3 regions of the Kitasatospora sp. NPDC051914 genome follow, and region 2 is predicted to be linked to each of the others. Evidence: riboswitches for the same ligand, from Rfam matches in the RefSeq annotation. Region 2 holds a riboswitch; each other region holds the start of a gene.
What was found. A riboswitch is a leader RNA that binds a small molecule or an ion and turns the genes downstream of it on or off. The one in region 2 is predicted to bind S-adenosylmethionine.

Region 1 (3,264 bases), on a different contig from region 2:
AGAAGGGCGGCATCGACCTGTGCGTGCTCGACGGCGAGGCCGTCCCGGCCGGCGGCCTCGGCCTCACCCGCCAGCTCAAGGACGAGATCTACGGCTGCCCGCCCGTCCTCGTGCTGATCGGCCGGCCGCAGGACTCCTGGCTCGCCGCCTGGAGCCGGGCCGACGCCGCCATCGCCCAGCCCGTCGACCCGGTGGCCCTCGCCGAGGCCGCGGCCACCCTGCTCCGCGCCCGGATCGCCAAGCGGACGCCCGCCCACCGCTGACCGGGCACGCGGCGACCACCCGTCTCACCAGGAGAGAAGGGGCGGCGGGATCGGCGCGGCCGCCCGCCGCCGCTCGCTAGGCTGACTCCGTCCCCGTATCGGCGCACTACCGATGAGAGCTGGAGTCGGCCATGGTGAACGTGAACCCTGCGAACGGCGGCAAGGACCCCGTGCAGGTGGTCCGCACCTGGCCGGACGTCCTGTCGGCACTGCTGCGCGGCGAGGACCTCGCAGAGGCGGACACCGCATGGGCGATGGACCAGATCATGAGCGGCGAGGCCTCGCCCGTCCAGGTGGCCGGCTTCATGGTCGCGCTGCGGGCCAAGGGCGAGACCGTCGAGGAGATCGCCGGCCTGGTCGACGCGATGTACGCGCACGCCGAGCCGCTGCACATCCCAGGCCCCGCCGTCGACATCGTCGGCACCGGCGGCGACCGAGCCAAGACCGTCAACATCTCCACCATGTCCGCGATCGTCGCGGCCGCGGCCGGCGCCAAGGTCGTCAAGCACGGCAACCGGGCCGCCTCCTCGGCCTCCGGCTCCTCCGACGTCCTGGAGAAGCTCGGCATCAGCCTCGACCTCGGCGCCCGGCGGGTCGCGGAGGTCGCCGAGGAGGTCGGCCTCACCTTCTGCTTCGCCGCGAAGTTCCACCCCGCGATGCGGCACGCGGCCACCGCCCGGGCCGGCCTCGGCGTGCCCACCGCCTTCAACATCCTCGGCCCGCTGACCAACCCGGCCCGGGTCACCTCGCACGCCGTCGGCTGCTTCGACACCCGCCTCGCCGGGCTGATCGCCGGCGTCCTCGCCCGCCGGGGCGCCTCCGCCCTGGTCTTCCGCGGCGACGACGGCCTCGACGAACTCACCGTCTGCACCACCTCGCACGTGTGGATCGTCAAGGACGGCACCATCACCGAGACCTCCTTCGACCCCCGGGACGTCGGGCTGGAGCTCGCCGGGATCGAGGCGCTGCGGGGAGCGGACGCCGAGTTCAACGCCGGTGTCGCACGGCGGCTCTTCGCCGGCGAGAAGGGGCCCGTCCGGGACGCCGTCCTGCTCAACACGGCCGCCGCACTCACCGCACTCGACCTCACGGACGCCCCGCTCACCGAGCAGCTCGCGGCCGGCATGGAGCGGGCGGCCGCCGCCATCGACTCGGGCGCGGCCGAGGCCACGCTCGAGCGCTGGGCCGAGGCGACCAACAAGTAGGGCGAGTCACTGAGGGGCGCGGCGAACTGCGCGGCGGAAGGTGCGGCACCGTCACTTCCGTCCTGCGCAGCTCGCCGCGCCCCTGTCTGTGGTTGACCAGTTGCACAGAGGTCACCTAGAGTCTGCGTCAGGTCATGAGTGGCAGCGTCAAGCCCCAGCTTGCTGTCCGGCAACCCTCCGTCCGTGGCGGGGTGCCCTGGGTGAGGACCGGGCCGTGCGGCAGACCGTCCGCGTGGCAAGCGCGGACTTCCGGCGATGCTTCCCCGGGGTCCCCACCCCGTGAAGGAGTGCATCCTCGTGTCGCTGTCCACCGAAATCTGCGCCCCCCTCGCCGTCCTCGGCCACGACGTCCAGGTCCCGCTCGCCACCGGTGAGAAGGTCGGCTACGCCGCCCTCGACTACGCCGCCAGCGCCCCCGCCCTGCAGCGCGTCTGGGACGACATCGCCGCCTACGCCCCCTACTACGGCAGCGTCCACCGCGGCGCGGGCTACCTCTCGCAGCTCTCCACCGACCTGTTCGAGCAGAGCCGCCGCACCGTCGCCGACTTCCTCGACCTGCGCGAGGACGACCAGGTGGTGTTCACCCGCGCGACCACCGACTCGCTCAACCTGCTGGCCGGCGCGGTGCCCGCCGGCACCCGCGTCTACGCCTTCGAGACCGAGCACCACGCCTCCCTGCTGCCCTGGCGGCACGCCGGTCTGACGGTGGAGTACCTCCGCGCCCCGCGCTCCCGCGCCGAGGCGGTCGCCGCCCTCGACGCCGCGCTCGCCGCGGGCACCCCGGACGGCCCGCGCCTGCTGTGCGTCACCGGGGCGTCCAACGTCACCGGCGAGCTGTGGCCGATCGCCGAGCTCACCGAGACCGCCCACCGGCACGGCGCCCGGGTCGTCCTGGACGCCGCCCAGCTCGCCCCGCACCACCGGCTGTCGGTCCGTGAACTCGGCGTGGACTGGGTCGCGTTCTCCGGTCACAAGCTGTACGCACCGTTCGGCGCCGGCGTGCTCGCCGGGCGCAGCGACTGGCTGGACGCGGCCGAGCCGTACCTCGCCGGCGGCGGCGCCAGCCGTACGGTGGCCAGGGAGGCGGACGGCTCGGTGGCGGTGGAGTGGCACGGCGGTCCGGCCCGGCACGAGGCCGGTTCGCCGAACGTGATCGGCGCGTACGCGATCGCCTCGGCCTGCCGGGCGCTGACCGAGGCCGGGTTCGACGCGCTGGAGGCGCGCGAGCAGGCGCTGATCGAGCGGCTGACCGACGGGCTGGCCGCGATCCCCGAGGTCCGGGTGCTCAACCTGTTCGGCGAGGGCTCGGCCCGGGTCGGGGTGCTGTCCTTCGTCGTCCGCGGCTGGAACAGCTCGCACTTCTCGGCGGCGCTCTCCGCCGAGTACGGGATCGGCGTGCGGGACGGCCTGTTCTGCGCGCACCCGCTGGTGCGGACCCTGCTCGGCGGGGAGGAGGCCGCGCCCTCCGAGTGCGGTGCGCCGGAGCCCTCGCTGCCCGGGGAGCGGAGCCTGAACGCGATCCGGGTCAGCTTCGGCGCGGGCACCCCGGTGGAGCACGTGGACCGCTTCCTGGCCGCCGTCCGCGAGCTGGTCACCGACGGCGCCCGCTGGACCTACCGCAACGAGGGCGGCCGCTGCGTCGCGGACACCGACCGGGCGGCCTGAGCGGTCGCCCCTGGGCGGGTTGCCCCTACTCGTCGAGGCCGAGGGCGAAGGCCGCCTCGAGGTCGTGCTGGGAGTAGGTGCGGAACGCGATCTGGGTCTCGGTGTGCTCCACGCCCGGCACCTTGTTGACC
Region 2 (3,264 bases):
CGCCACCGTGGTCAGCACCTTCCGGAGCGCGCCCCGCCGGCCGGGTGCGGCGATGGCGGTGTCGGCCTCCGGCACCGTGGTCGGCAGCGTCTCGGGCGGCTGCGTCGAGGGCGCGGTGTACGAGGAGGCCGAGGAGGCCCGGATCTCGGGACGCCCGGCGCTGCGGTCGTACGGGGTGAGCGACGGCGACGCCTTCGAGGTGGGGCTGACCTGCGGCGGTACGATCCAGATCTTCGTCGAACCGGTGTCCAGCCGGACCTTCCCCGAACTGCCGGACGTGGTGACGTCGTTGGACGCCGGCGAGCCTGTCGCGGTGGCCACCGTGGTGACCGGCCCGGACGACGGCCCGGGCGCGCTCGGGAGCCGCCTGGTCGTCTGGCCGGACCGCGCCTCGGGCACCCTCGGCTCGGCCGCGCTGGACCGCGTGGTGGGCCTCGACGTCCGCGGCCTGCTCGAGCACGGCACGACGGGGCTGCGCCACTACGACACCGCGGGCCGCTGCCTGGACGGTGAGGAGTTCGCCGAGTTCGGCGAACTGACCGTGTTCGTGGGGTCGTTCGTCCCGCCGCCGCGCATGCTGGTGTTCGGTGCGATCGACTTCGCCGCCGCGGTCGCCGAGTTGGGGTCCTTCCTCGGCTACCGCGTCACGGTGTGCGACGCGCGGGCAGTGTTCGCCACCGCCTCCCGCTTCCCGCACGCGGACGAGGTCGTGGTGCGGTGGCCGCACGAGTACCTGGCCGAGGAGGCCGCGGCGGGCCGGATCGACGGCCGCACGGTGGTGGCCGTCCTCACCCATGACCACAAGTTCGACGTGCCGCTGCTGGCCACCGCGCTGCGGTTGCCGCAGCTGGCGTACATCGGCGCGCTCGGTTCGCGCCGGACCCACCGCGAGCGGCTGGCCCGCCTGCGCGAAGCCGGCCTGGAGGAAAGGGAGTTGGCCCGGATGTCGGCCCCCGCCGGGCTCGACCTCGGTGCCCGCACGCCGCAGGAGACGGCGGTCTCCGTCGTCGCCGAGATCATCGCCGCCCGCTGGGGCGGCACCGGCCGGCCGCTCACCGGGACCGACGGCCCGATCCACACCGCCGCCGCAGCCGGCGAGCAGCCGCCGGCCCCGGTGGAGGCCGGCTGAACAACGCGTCCGGCCGGCCGCCGGGGTGCGGACACCCCGTCAGTTCCTCCTGGAGACGGTCACCGCGAGGCTGTCGCAGGCGGTGGTCCCGGTGGCGGAGGAGCTGCCGTTGGTGTCGAGGACCTTCGTCCAGGTCCCCGCAAGCAGGGTGACGTCGTAGGTGCTGCCCGTGGGGTTGTGGACGACGACGGTGTCGTAGCTCGTGGGGGAGTACGTTGCGGCAGTCCCGGTGAAGGGTGGGTGGGGGATGCGGCGGGGGGTTTGGCGGGCCGCCCGGGGAATCTTGTATGGTTCCTCGCGAATCATCCAGAGGGGTGGAGGGACCGGCCCTACGAAGCCCCGGCAACTCCCCGGTCGACCCGGCGTCCGAAGTACGCGCCGCGCCGTCCGGGATCAGTGCCAACTCCGGCCTGTCGCCAATGTGGCGCGGGAAAGATGAGGAGACACGGTGCTCTCTGTGCTGTCCTTCGTCCGGGCGCTTCCCGCTCCGGCCTCCCCGCGTGCCCGTCTCGTGCCCGGCGCAGGCAATCGGCCGACTTCTCCGGCCTGTCCTCGCTGACCACCCCCGCTCCCCGCACGGAGCGTCCGTGAGCGAGGCCACCCGCCGCTCACGGGATCTGAGACGGAGTACCCATCCATGGAGAACACGAGCGGCGTCGGCGTGCTCGACAAGGTCACCTCGATCCTCGGCGCGCTGGAGGCCGGTCCCGCCACCCTGGCCGGACTCGTGACCGCCACCGGCCTGGCGCGGCCCACCGCCCACCGGCTCGCCGTCGCACTCGAACGCCACCGACTGGTCGCCAGGGACCTGCAGGGCCGGTTCACCCTCGGCCCCCGGCTCGCCGAGCTCTCGGCGGCCGTCGGCGAGGACCGCCTGCTGTCCGCGGCCGGCCCGGTCCTGGCCCAGCTGCGCGACGTCACCGGTGAGAGCGCCCAGCTCTACCGCCGGCAGGGCGGGATCCGGATCTGCGTGGCCGCCGCCGAGCGCCTCTCCGGCCTGCGCGACACGGTCCCGGTGGGAATCGCCCTCCCCATGAAGGTCGGCTCCGCCGCCCAGATCCTGCTCGCCTGGGAGGAACCCGAGCGCCTCCACCGCGGCCTGCAGGGCGCCGGCTTCACCGCCACCGCCCTCAGCGGCGTACGGCGCCGCGGCTGGGCCCAGTCCGTCGGTGAACGCGAGCCCGGGGTCGCCTCCGTCTCCGCGCCCGTCCGCGGTCCGTCCGACCGGGTCGTGGCCGCCGTCTCGGTCTCCGGCCCGATCGAGCGGCTCACCCGTCACCCCGGCGCCCGTCTCTCCCGGGCCGTCATCGAGGCTGCCGGCCACCTCGGCGAAGCCCTGCGCCGCCCCTGACCGGCTCGCACCTGCACGTGGGGGCTCGAGCCGCCGGGGCCCGGCCGGACGGCAGTCGGTCCGGCGGACCCGCGGGGTAGCCGATTTGCCGGCGGCATCGGTAGCGTCAGCGCGTGGATCAGGACGAACGGTTGCTTCACGCCTCGTCGTTCGGTGCTGCGGCGGTCGAGTACGCCGAGCACCGCCCGGACTACGCGCAGGCCGCGGTGCGCTGGGCGCTCGAACCCGCGCCCGGCCTGCGGGTGCTCGACCTCGGCGCCGGGACGGGCAAGCTGACCGCGGGGCTGGTCGCGCTGGGTGCCGAGGTCGTCGCGGTCGAGCCCGATCCGGCGATGCTGGCCGAGCTGCGCCGCTCGCTGCCGGGCGTCCGCGCCCTGCCGGGCACCGCCGAGGCGATACCGCTGCCGGACGCCTCCGTCGATGCCGTGCTGGCCGGCAACGCCATGCACTGGTTCGACATGGCCGTTGCGGGGCCCGAGATCGCCAGGGTCCTCGCACCCGGCGGCGTCCTGGCCGGTCTGTGGAACGTCCTGGACGACCGGGTCGAGTGGGTCGCGGGGCTGGCCCGGGTCGGCGGCAGCGCGGCCGTCGGCCCCCGTGACACGCCTGCCGCCTGGCGGGCCGAGACGGCCGGCATGCACCTCCCGAAGACCGGCGGGGCCGCCCGGTTCGGTTCGCCGGAGCAGGCGGAGTTCCCGCACGGGCAGCGCCGCACCGCGGACTCCCTCGTGGCGGCACTCGCGACCCGCGCGGGGCTGCTGGTCATGCCGGAACAGGAACGGGA
Region 3 (3,264 bases), on a different contig from region 2:
GAACTCTACTCCCCGTCAGGCGGTGGTATTTCCACCCGGCACGGCGAGAGCCGCCGCCGGGACCGGAAAATCGGGTTCCGGTCCCGGCGGCGGCTCTCCGCTTCCCGTCTCGGACGGAACGTCAGCAGCCGCCGGCCACCGCGGGGATGATCGACACCGAGGCGCCGTCCTTGACCGCGGTCTCCAGGCCGTCGGCGAAGCGCACGTCGTCGTCGTTCACGTAGACGTTGACGAAGCGGCGGAGCTTGCCGGCGTCGTCCAGGATGCGGGCGGAGATGCCGGTGTGGTTCTGCTCCAGGTCCGCGATGACCGCGGCCAGGGTGTCACCCTCGGCGGTCACCTCGGCGGAGCCGCCGGTGTAGGTGCGCAGGATGGTCGGGATGCGGACGGTGGCGCTCATGCGGTGCTCCTTGCGGACGGGGGTGGGCTGCTCAGACGAGGCCGGCGGCGCGGAAGGACTCCAGCGTCGGGCGGATGGTGGCGGTCAGGCCGGCGTCGGCGACCGCGTCGAGGGTCTTCAGGCCGTCGCCGGTGTTGATCGCGACGGTCTCCTTCGACGGATCCAGCTGCCCGGTCTCGACCAGCTTCTTGAGGACGCCGACGGTCACGCCGCCCGCGGTCTCGGCGAAGATGCCCTCGGTGCGCGCCAGCAGCTTGATGGCGGCCACCACCTCGGCGTCGGTGACGTCCTCGACGGCACCGCCGGTACGGCGGGCGATGTCCAGCACGTACGGGCCGTCGGCCGGGTTGCCGATCGCCAGCGACTTGGCGATGGTCTGCGGCTTGACCGGGCGGATCACGTCGTGGCCGGCCTTGAAGGCGGCGGAGACCGGGGAGCAGCCCTCGGCCTGGGCGCCGAAGATCCTGTAGGGGCGGTCCTCGACCAGACCGAGCTTGATCAGCTCCTGCAGGCCCTTGTCGATCTTGGTGAGCTGGGAGCCCGAGGCGATCGGGATCACGATCTGCTCCGGCAGCCGCCAGCCGAGCTGCTCGCAGATCTCGAAAGCCAGCGTCTTGGAGCCCTCGCCGTAGTACGGGCGGAGGTTGACGTTGACGAAGCCCCAGCCCTCGCCGGCCGGGTCGCCGATCAGCTCGGAGCAGAAGCGGTTCACGTCGTCGTAGTTGCCGTCGATGCCGACCAGGGCGCCGCCGTACACACCGGCCATGACGATCTTGCCCTGCTCCAGGTCGTGCGGGATGAACACGCAGGACTTGAATCCGGCCCGGGCCGCGGCCGCGCCGACCGCGCCGGCCAGGTTGCCGGTGGAGGAGCAGGAGAGCGTGGTGAAGTCGAAGGCGCGGGCCGCCTCGATGGCGCAGGCCACCACCCGGTCCTTGAAGGAGTGCGTGGGGTTGCCCGAGTCGTCCTTGACGTGCAGCTGGGCGGTGAAGCCGAGCTCGCGGCCGAGGTTGTCGGCCTTCACCAGCGGGGTCCAGCCGGGGTTCAGGTTGGGCTTGCCGGCCACGTCCGCGGGCACCGGCAGCAGCGGGGCGTAGCGCCAGATGCTGGCCGGGCCGGCCTCGATCCGCTTGCGGAGCTCCGCGGCGTCGTAGCCGGAGTAGTCGTAGGCGATCTCCAGCGGGCCGAAGCACTCGAGACAGGCGAAGCTCGGGCCGAGCGGGAAGCAGGTGCCGCACTCGCGACAGGAAAGCGCTGCGGCCGGACCGAGATCGACGGCGGCAACGGGTGCAGGGGTAGCGGTAGCCATGGTGGCGGAGGCCTCTCTCCTCATCTTCCCCGTGACGCGGTTGCGCCACAGGCCGGAATTGGCACCTGTCCCGCGGGCCTGCGACCGCCGCGCGAGAAGGTTGCCGGGACGTCAACGGGCCGTTCCCTCAGTCCCTCTGGATGAGCTCTGTGAAGTTGTGTGTCGTGCGCTGCGGCGACCCCGGCGTGCGAAGGCTCGACCTCAGTACGAAGACTGTATCCGAAGGCCCGGGCGCCGAGAGGTTGCGTCCGATCCGCGAGATGGAAGTTGCGAGGAGCGAGACCGTGACCGAGTTGCCCCGTCCCGACGTCCTCCCGGAGGTGGCGTCCTGGCTGCGTCGCCGCTCCTGGACGGCGGCCGACCGCCCCCTGGAGCGGCTGCTCGCCGCCAAGCGGGCGGCGGGTCGGGCCGGCACCGTCAGCGTCGTCCTGCCCGCACTCGACGAGGAACCGACCGTCGGGGAGATCGTCGCCACCGTCCGCGAGGAGCTGATGGAGCGCCACCCCCTGGTCGACGAACTGGTGGTGGTCGACTCCGGCTCGGTCGACCGGACCGCCGAGACCGCCCGCGCGGCCGGCGCCCGCGTGGTGCACAGGGACGACGTGCTCCCCCGGCTCGCGGCGGCCCCCGGCAAGGGCGAGGTGCTCTGGCGCTCGCTGCTGGCGACCACCGGCGAGATCGTCTGCTTCGTCGACGCCGACCTGCGCGAGTTCGACCCGGCCTTCGTCTCCGGCATCGTCGGCCCGCTCCTCACCGACCCCGGGATCCAGCTGGTCAAGGCGATGTACGACCGTCCGCTGGAGACCGAGGGGGCGGTGGTGCCGGCCGGCGGCGGACGGGTCACCGAGCTGGTCGCCCGGCCGCTGCTCAACCTGCACTGGCCGCAGCTGGCCGGCTTCGTCCAGCCGCTCGGCGGCGAGTACGCGGCGCGCCGTTCGCTGCTGGAGCGGCTGCCCTTCCCGACCGGGTACGGGGTGGAACTCGGTCTGCTGGTGGACGCGCTGGAGGAGGTCGGCCTGGACGCGCTGGCCCAGGTCGACGTCGGGGTGCGGCACCACCGCCACCAGGACGGCCAGGCGCTCGGGCGGATGGCCGCCACGATCTACCGCACCGCCCTGGAGCGGCTCGACCGCGCCCACCGGCTGAAGGCCGGCGAGGACCTCGTCCACCCGCTGCTCACCCAGTTCAGCCGGGACCCGGGCACCCGCGGCTTCACCGCGCACACCCACGAGGTCACCGCCCTGGAACGCCCGCCGATGCGGACCGTCCCCGAGTACCGGGACCGCTGAGCGCGGCCCGCGCGGGGCTTCGAATGGTTTGCCGCGGCGGTCCCGCGGCAAGCTAGGGGATATGGCCGATCTCGCGTTCGAACGTACGCAGCAGTCCGGCGCCGCCCCCGTCCTGGTGGCCTCGAACCGCGGCCCGGTGTCCTTCAGCAGCGGGGACGACGGCGCGCTCACCCTGAAGAGAGGCGGTGGCGGTCTGGTCTCCGGGCTGTCCGCGATCGACGACCCCTCGGCGGTCTGGGTCTGCGCCGCCCTCGGTGACGCCGACC

Region 1: linked by a shared signal. The riboswitch ahead of AB0M03_RS07090 (aminotransferase class V-fold PLP-dependent enzyme) and the one ahead of AB0M03_RS14380 (IclR family transcriptional regulator) in region 2 are both predicted to bind S-adenosylmethionine.
Region 3: linked by a shared signal. The riboswitch ahead of thrC (threonine synthase) and the one ahead of AB0M03_RS14380 (IclR family transcriptional regulator) in region 2 are both predicted to bind S-adenosylmethionine.

What each region holds. Positions count from the first base shown of each region.
Region 1 covers NZ_JBFAXX010000007.1:85,062-88,325, forward strand. Annotated here, with positions in the region: gene AB0M03_RS07080 (hypothetical protein) at 1-263, shown strand, start outside; gene trpD (anthranilate phosphoribosyltransferase) at 395-1,468, shown strand; SAM riboswitch class IV at 1,599-1,716, shown strand; gene AB0M03_RS07090 (aminotransferase class V-fold PLP-dependent enzyme) at 1,766-3,133, shown strand; gene AB0M03_RS07095 (Lrp/AsnC ligand binding domain-containing protein) at 3,159-3,264, opposite strand, start outside.
Region 2 covers NZ_JBFAXX010000018.1:89,833-93,096, forward strand. Annotated here, with positions in the region: gene AB0M03_RS14370 (XdhC/CoxI family protein) at 1-1,129, shown strand, start outside; gene AB0M03_RS14375 (hypothetical protein) at 1,169-1,435, opposite strand; SAM riboswitch class I at 1,429-1,571, shown strand; gene AB0M03_RS14380 (IclR family transcriptional regulator) at 1,767-2,480, shown strand; gene AB0M03_RS14385 (class I SAM-dependent methyltransferase) at 2,594-3,264, shown strand, end outside.
Region 3 covers NZ_JBFAXX010000005.1:43,511-46,774, reverse strand. Annotated here, with positions in the region: gene AB0M03_RS05370 (ubiquitin-like small modifier protein 1) at 122-400, opposite strand; gene thrC (threonine synthase) at 432-1,709, opposite strand; SAM riboswitch class I at 1,727-1,856, opposite strand; gene AB0M03_RS05360 (glucosyl-3-phosphoglycerate synthase) at 1,994-2,998, shown strand; gene AB0M03_RS05355 (trehalose-6-phosphate synthase) at 3,060-3,264, shown strand, end outside.